DNA from 2 places in the Aminobacter sp. MET-1 genome. Region 2 is predicted to be linked to the other one. Evidence: predicted binding sites of a transcription regulator. Region 2 holds the regulator's gene; the other holds the start of a gene.
The links. The regulator PhoB, encoded in region 2, activates phosphate uptake and scavenging genes when phosphate is short. The targets are predictions, from matches to a motif close to TGTCATNNANCTGTCAT.
Positions count from the first base shown of each region.

Region 1 (3,750 bases), on a different contig from region 2:
GCTGCAGGGCGGGGCGCCTATCGAGGCTAGCCCACGCCACATCCTGGTGCTCACCAATCCGATCCACACCGACATCGCCGTGCCGATCGACGCCGCGGTGCTGCAACGGTTCGGCTTCCTGCGTGACAACGGCATCCAGACCGACCTGCCTGAGGCGCGCTATCTTGTCTTCGGCTGGGGCAGCAAGGCCTTTTACATCGGTACCCCGACCTGGTCGGAACTGAAGCTGGGGCCTGTTCTGGCGGCATTCACGCTCGACGACTCGGTCATGCATGTCGATCTTGCCGGCAGCATCGCGCTGCCGCAGCCGACCGTCAGCCGATTTGACGTCAGTGACGCGGGATTTGAGGCGCTGCTCGCTTTCATAGAGGCGAGTTTTACCCGAGGGCCGAACGGACCGCAGTCGATCCCTGGTGTCGCCTATGGTGCGTTCGACGGGTTCTTCGAGGCGAATGGCAAGTTCAACGCATTCGCCGGCTGCAACACCTGGACCGCTGCTGCCTTGCGCGAGGCGGGGTTGACCACCGGCTGGTGGAACCCGCTGCCGGTGACCCTGAATTGGTCGCTCGGCCTTTACAACGCCCCGTCGTCGGCCCAGCCCGGCGGCGTCCAGCCATAGAGCCAGTCCATGTCGGCTGCGAGGCTATCAGGCGACTTCAGCTTCAGAAACAGGTTGCGCGCCAAGGCGACGGGGCCAGACGCATTCCAGGCGAAGTGGTTGAGCGCGCCGCGCCGTGCGACCTTGGCGACACGCGGCTTGCGGGCGGCCTCCCACTGGGACAGCGCCTGTGCAGTGTTCGTTGCCGAGGCGACCGCATCCGCGAGCATGTAGGCGTCCTCGACTGCCATCGCCGCACCCTGCGCCGCAAAAGGCGTCATCGCGTGTGCCGCGTCGCCGATTAGCGCGATGCCGCCCGGTGACGTCCAGGGACGGCTGGCATCGACCGTATGCAGCGGCCAGATGGTCCAGGGTGCAGCCTTGTCGGCGAGTTCCGCTAGCTGAGGAGCAGCGTCGCGCATCGCCTGGCGCAACGCATCGGGCGATGTCTCGCCGGCCCAGTGTTCCGTGATCGCCCGTCCCGGGGTGAAGGCCGCGAGATTGATCGCGCTGGCGGCGCGGATCGGGTAGGCGACCAGGTGGAAGCCGCCATGCAGATAGGTCGTCACCGTCTCGGGTGAGCTAAACGCAGCAAAGTGGCGGCCGGCATCACTGTCAGCCAGAAGCGTGGTGCGCCAGGCCAGCGAGCCACTGAAACGGCTCTTCTCGTTGGGGCCGACGAGGCGCCGGCTGTGCGACCACACGCCATCGGCCGCAACGAACAGCGAAGCGCTCACTTCTGAGCTGATGCCGTTCTGATCGAATGAAACGGTGATGCCGTCACTGCGAAGCTGAACATCGGTGACCGAAGTTCCGAGCGAAAGCTCGATGCTGTCGATCTCGTTGGCGCGTGCGAGCAGGGCGCTTTGCAGGTCGGCGCGGTGGGCGACGAGATAGGGCGCTTTCCAGCGGCGCTCGGCGGAAGCGCCGAGCGGCACACGCGCGCGCTCCTTCAGCGTCGTCGCGTCGCGCAGTACCACCGCTTCCGGCCGCACGGTCAAAGGAGCGACAATGTCGAGAACGCCGAGGCGGGAGAGGATGCGGGTCGCGTTGGGCGAGATCTGCAAGCCTGCGCCGACTTCTTCGAGCGCGGCCGCGCGCTCAAGGATGCGGACTGCAAAGCCGCGTCGGGCGAAGGCAATTGCCGCCGTCAGGCCGGCGATGCCGGCCCCGGAAATGACGATGTGTCGGGGATGCACGACCGCCGTGGTCAGGCCGCGCGGTCGACGACGTAGAGGCAGCCGGCCGGCTGGGTCTCTGTGGCCTTCAGCTGTGCCGAATAGCGGTACAGCGTCGAGCAGTAGGGGCAGACCTTTTCCGAGTCGGCGCCCATGTCTAGGAAGACGTGCGGATGGTCGAACGGCGGGTTGGCGCCCACGCACATGAATTCCTTCACGCCGATCTCGATCACGGCGTGTCCAGCATCGTTCTGGAAGTGGGGGATGGAGCCGCCAGCCATGGAGTTTTCCCTTCTAAGGAACGCTATTGAGGAGGCTTTGTATCATAAGCGCCGCGTTTGCAAGATGCTGAAATGAAACTGTCGCAATTGCCTGTCAGAGGATAATCTGAGCCGGATAAGCGGCGGCACGCGGCATAGGGGAAGGGTTGCAGATGAATCAGTTGAAGCCGGTCCATACCGATTTCGTCAATGACAAGTCGCGGACTGAAGGCGCCGACGGCAACCCGGACCGTTTCGTCAATCGCGAGTTTTCCTGGCTGCAATTCAACAGGCGCGTGCTGGAGCAGTCGCAGAACCCCAATCATCCGCTGCTCGAGCGCGTCCGCTTCCTGTCGATCTCGGCTGCCAATCTCGACGAGTTCTTCATGGTGCGCGTCGCCGGCCTGGCCGGACAGGTGCGCGAGGGGATCACCATCCGCAGCCCCGACGGCCGCACCCCGGAGCAGCAGCTCGAACAGCTGCTGCTCGAGGTCGAGCGCCTGCAGGAAGACCAGCAGAAGAGCCTGTCCAACCTGGCGGAGCTGCTGAAGGCCGAGGGTATCGAGACGATCTCGGCAGGGGCGCTCACGAAGGAAGAACGGAAGTGGCTCGAAGACCACTTCATGGAGCAGATCTTTCCGGTGCTGACGCCGCTTTCGATCGACCCGGCGCACCCGTTTCCGTTTATTCCCAATCTCGGCTTCTCCATCGCCCTGCAGTTGCGCCACCGCAAGGGCGGCGAGGAAATGACGGCCTTGCTGCGCCTGCCGGTTGCGTTGCGCCGCTACATCCGTCTGCCCGACCGCAAGCACGCCGTGCGCTTCATCCCGATCGAGGAAACGGTGAACCTGTTCATCGGCAAGCTGTTCCCCGGCTACGAGGTGAAGGGCTCGGGTACGTTCCAGATCATCCGCGACAGCGACATCGAGGTCGAGGAAGAATCCGAAGACCTGGTGCGCCTGTTCGAGACCGCGCTGAAGCGCCGCCGTCGCGGCTCGGTGATCCGCATCGAGTTCGACAGCCAGATGCCTGCCGAGTTGCGAGAGTTCGTCGCCAGCGAACTCGGCGTATCGTCCAGCCGCGTCAGCGTCCTGAGCGGTCCTTTGGCGATCAGCCAGATCTCCGAGATCGTTGCCGTGCCGCGCGACGATCTCAAGTTCCCGCCCTTCAATCCGCGTTTCCCCGAGCGTATCCGCGATCATCGCGGCGATTGTTTCGCGGCGATCCGCGAAAAGGACTTCGTCGTCCACCACCCGTACGAATCCTTCGACGTGGTGGTGCAGTTCATCAGGCAGGCAGCGCTCGATCCCGAGGTCGTGGCAATCAAGCAGACGCTGTACCGTACCTCGAACGACAGTCCCATCGTGCGTGCGCTGATAGATGCGGCCGAAGCCGGCAAGTCGGTGACCGCACTTGTCGAGCTCAAGGCGCGCTTCGACGAAGAGGCCAACATCCGCTGGGCCCGCGATCTCGAGCGTGCCGGCGTGCAGGTTGTGTTCGGTTTCCTGGAGCTCAAGACGCACGCCAAGATGTCGCTGGTGGTGCGACGCGAGGACGGCCGCCTGCGCAACTACGTCCATCTTGGCACCGGCAACTATCACCCGATTACCGCGCGCATCTACACCGACCTGTCCTTCTTCACCACCGACTCGGCCATTGCCCGCGACGTGGCCCAGATATTCAACTTCATCACCGGCTACGCCGAGCCGGCAGA
Region 1 covers NZ_JAMSHL010000011.1:187,332-191,081, reverse strand. Annotated here, with positions in the region: gene NDO48_RS17055 (TIGR02117 family protein) at 1-619, shown strand, start outside; gene NDO48_RS17050 (FAD-dependent monooxygenase) at 574-1,797, opposite strand; gene NDO48_RS17045 (zinc-finger domain-containing protein) at 1,809-2,057, opposite strand; gene NDO48_RS17040 (RNA degradosome polyphosphate kinase) at 2,210-3,750, shown strand, end outside.
Region 1: a site for PhoB is predicted at 2,126-2,142, ahead of NDO48_RS17040 (RNA degradosome polyphosphate kinase). Genes of this name have one in related genera too.

Region 2 (3,750 bases):
CCAAGATCGACGTGGTCGAACTGCGTGCCCGCGTCGGCATGGTGTTCCAGAAGCCGAACCCGTTCCCGAAGTCGATCTACGAGAATGTCGCCTACGGCCCGCGCATCCATGGCCTCGCCAGGTCGAAGGCCGATCTCGACAAGATCGTCGAGCAGAGTTTGCACAAGGCGGCGCTTTGGAACGAGGTGAAGGATCGCCTGCACGAGCCGGGCACCGGTCTGTCGGGTGGCCAGCAGCAGCGCCTGTGCATTGCCCGCGCCATTGCGGTTTCGCCCGAGGTCATCCTGATGGACGAGCCATGTTCGGCACTCGATCCGATCGCCACCGCCAAGGTGGAGGAACTGATCGACGAATTGCGCGAGAACTACACCATCGTCATCGTCACCCACTCGATGCAGCAGGCGGCGCGCGTGTCGCAGCGGACGGCGATGTTCCACCTCGGCTACCTCGTTGAGGAGGGGCCGACGGACAAGATGTTCACCAATCCAGACGACAAGCGGACGCAGGACTACATCACCGGCCGCTTCGGCTGAGTGATCGTCGCGTACAGTAAGCAGACGAGGAAACGATCATGGGCGATCATACAGTCCGGTCCTTCGACGAAGAACTCAAGCATGTCGACCAGCTCATCCGCGACATGGGCGATCTCGCCGGTTCGATGGTCGCGGGCGCCATCCGGGCATTGCTGTCGTCCGACCAGGCGATGGCCCAGAACGTGATCGCCGACGACGCGATCATGGACGCCAAGCAGCGTGAGCTCGACAACGCAGCCATCACGCTGATCGCCAAGCGCCAGCCGATGGCGCAGGATCTGCGCGCCGTGGTCGGCGCCATCCGCATGGCTGGCGATCTCGAGCGCATCGGCGATCTTGCCAAGAACATAGCCAAGCGCGTCGGCGCCGTCGGCCAGATGCCGACGCCGCGCAACCTGGCGCACTCGATCGATGCCATGTCGCAGCTGGTGCTGGGACAGGTGCGTGGCGTGGTCGACCTCTATGTGGCGCGTCAGCCGGAAGGCCTGAAAGGCCTGCGCATCGACGACCAGAAGATCGACATCCAGTACAATGCCGTGTTCCGCGAACTCCTGACCTACATGATGGAAGATCCGCGCAACATCACGGCCTGCACCCATCTGCTGTTCTGCGCCAAGAACCTCGAACGCATCGGCGACCATGTGACCAATATCGCCGAGAACGCCTATTTCGTGGTGACCGGCGAGCAGCTTCCGCTCAATCGGCCCAAGGTCGACGAAACCACGACGGTTTCGAACTGAGAACTTCCGCACCGCATGCGTTTGGCGCGGGGGCGCTGCATAGGTTAAACCAGCGCATGGTCCTGATCGGGCCGTGCGCAAGGACAAGGTACAGGCGATGATCGCTCCAAAGGTCATGGTCGTTGAAGACGAAGAGCCGCTGGGCGTGCTGCTTCGCTACAATCTCGAATCCGAAGGCTATCAGGTCGAGGTCGTCACCCGTGGCGACGAGGCCGAAATCCGTCTGCAGGAAAACGTTCCCGACCTGCTGGTGCTCGACTGGATGGTGCCCGCATTGTCCGGCATCGAGCTGTGCCGCAGGCTGAGGATGCGCCCGGAGACCGAGCGGCTGCCGATCATCATGCTGACGGCACGCGGCGAGGAAAGCGACCGGGTGCGCGGGTTGTCGACCGGTGCCGACGACTATCTGGTGAAGCCGTTCTCGACGCCTGAGTTCATGGCGCGGGTGAAGGCTCTGCTGCGCAGGGCCAAGCCCGAGGTGCTGTCGTCCATCCTCAAGGTCGGCGACATCCTGCTCGACCGCGAGTCGCACCGGGTCTACCGCAAGAAGAGCGAGATCAAGCTCGGGCCGACAGAGTTCCGCCTGCTCGAGTTCATGATGCGGCATCCGGGCCGCGTGTTCTCGCGCAGCCAGTTGCTCGACAATGTCTGGGGCGAGACGATCTATATCGACGAACGCACCGTGGACGTGCATGTCGGGCGCCTGCGCAAGGCGGTCAACAACGGCCGCATGCCCGACGTGATCCGCACCATCCGCGGTGCCGGCTACGCCATCCGCGAGGATTAGGCGCCCGGCCGGCGAGACAGTTAAATTTGGCTCGCCGGCTTATCGAACATGATCAGACGTTCGCGCAGCGGGCGGTCAGCGCCATCCGCCATATGGCAACCGCCCGTGATACGGCGTATTGCGGCAATGGCCGTATGGGCCGCGCCAATAGCCCGGAGGGCACCCGTAAGCGTGACGTGCACGGTGTACGACACGCCCATAGCGGCATCCGCCATATGGCCCTCGCCAGCCTCCCGCCCCGCAGCCCTGGGCAATGGGAATGACCATTGCCGAATCTCCCGCGACAAGCGGCATGGGGTTCGGGGTGGCTGATGCTGAAAACGATGAGGCACACAAAAGGCCTACGCCGGCCAGGATGTTACGCAGCAGACTGGTCATCGCAACGTCTCCGAAACGGACGACACGTCGGTTCCAGGGTTGGTTCCGCCTCTTTGCCAGGCTGGGCCTTTCAAGGGCGGTCGCGGACTGTCGTCTAGCACGGCAGTATGGTCGCGGCGATCGTCTTAATTGCGACGGCCGAAATCAAATGTCCTTGAGCGGAATGTCTGCCTCGGCCCGCCGCGGCACCGAGCCCGCCGCAAAGACTTCCTCGTCGACATAGAGCAGGGCGCGCATGGTGCAGCCTTCGCGGATCAGGGGGACCTCGTTCGGCTCGGTGTCGAAAGAGATCGCCTTGGAGTGCGTGCCGCCGGCCGTCTTGGCGATGGCCGAGCGCACATACGGCTCCATGATGTCGAAGGCGGTGGCGCCGACACCGACGAAGGCGAGGGGGGCGGGGTCGAACAGCGCGAACATCGAGCCGAGGCCGAAACCGATTGCCTCGCCCGCCTTGCGGAAGGCCTCGCGCTCGGGGCCGTCATGGTCGCGCGCGGCGTCGGCGAGCGCCTTGATGTCCTCGTCGGAGAGGTCGGCCAGCGGCTCGGCGTTTTCGTCGCCGAGCCGGGCGTTGCGCCAGATCGCATAATTGCCGGCATAGGCCTCGATGCAGCCGCGGCGGCCGCAGCGGCACAACGCTCCGTCGGGGCGGTGGACCATATGGCCGAACTCGGCGCCCGACGATTGCGTGCCGGTGAACAACTCGCCCTTGATGACCAGGCCCATGCCAATGCCGTGGGAAAGCAGGATGGCGATAAAGTCGTCGCGATAGCGCGCCGGGTCGCGCCAGTGCAGGGCCTCGGCGATCATGTTGCAGTCGTTTTCGACGGTCACCGTCACACCGAATTCGCGCTCGAGCCTGTCGGCGAACTGGATGTCGTCATGTGGGGTAATCGGCGACCACAGGAGCTTGCGGGCGCCGGCATCCGTGGTGCCCTGGATGGCCAGCGCGATGCGCAGTACTGACGCTTGCGGGCGCCCGCTGCGCGCGATGACCTGACGCACGATGGCGACGCATTCGTCGACCAGCGCCTTGGCGGGCAGTCGCTGGGTGACCAGCCGTCGGGTCTCCTCGACGATCTGGTTGCCGGCATAGTCGATGACCGAAGCCGACAGGTGGTTGAGCGACAGGACGACGGCAACAACCGAGGCGGCGTCGGCTTCGAGCGCCAGGCCCACCTGGGGCCGGCCGCGCTTCATCGGCGACTGTTCGCCACCCTTGGCCTCGGCAAGGATGCCTTCGGCTATGAGGTCGGAGGATATGGTCGAGATGGTCGAGTGGCTGAGCCCGGTGACGGCCGCGATCTCGGTGCGC
Region 2 covers NZ_JAMSHL010000001.1:274,814-278,563, forward strand. Annotated here, with positions in the region: gene pstB (phosphate ABC transporter ATP-binding protein PstB) at 1-533, shown strand, start outside; gene phoU (phosphate signaling complex protein PhoU) at 572-1,273, shown strand; gene phoB (phosphate regulon transcriptional regulator PhoB) at 1,371-2,060, shown strand; gene NDO48_RS30530 (GCG_CRPN prefix-to-repeats domain-containing protein) at 2,136-2,438, opposite strand; gene NDO48_RS01405 (ROK family protein) at 2,583-3,750, opposite strand, start outside.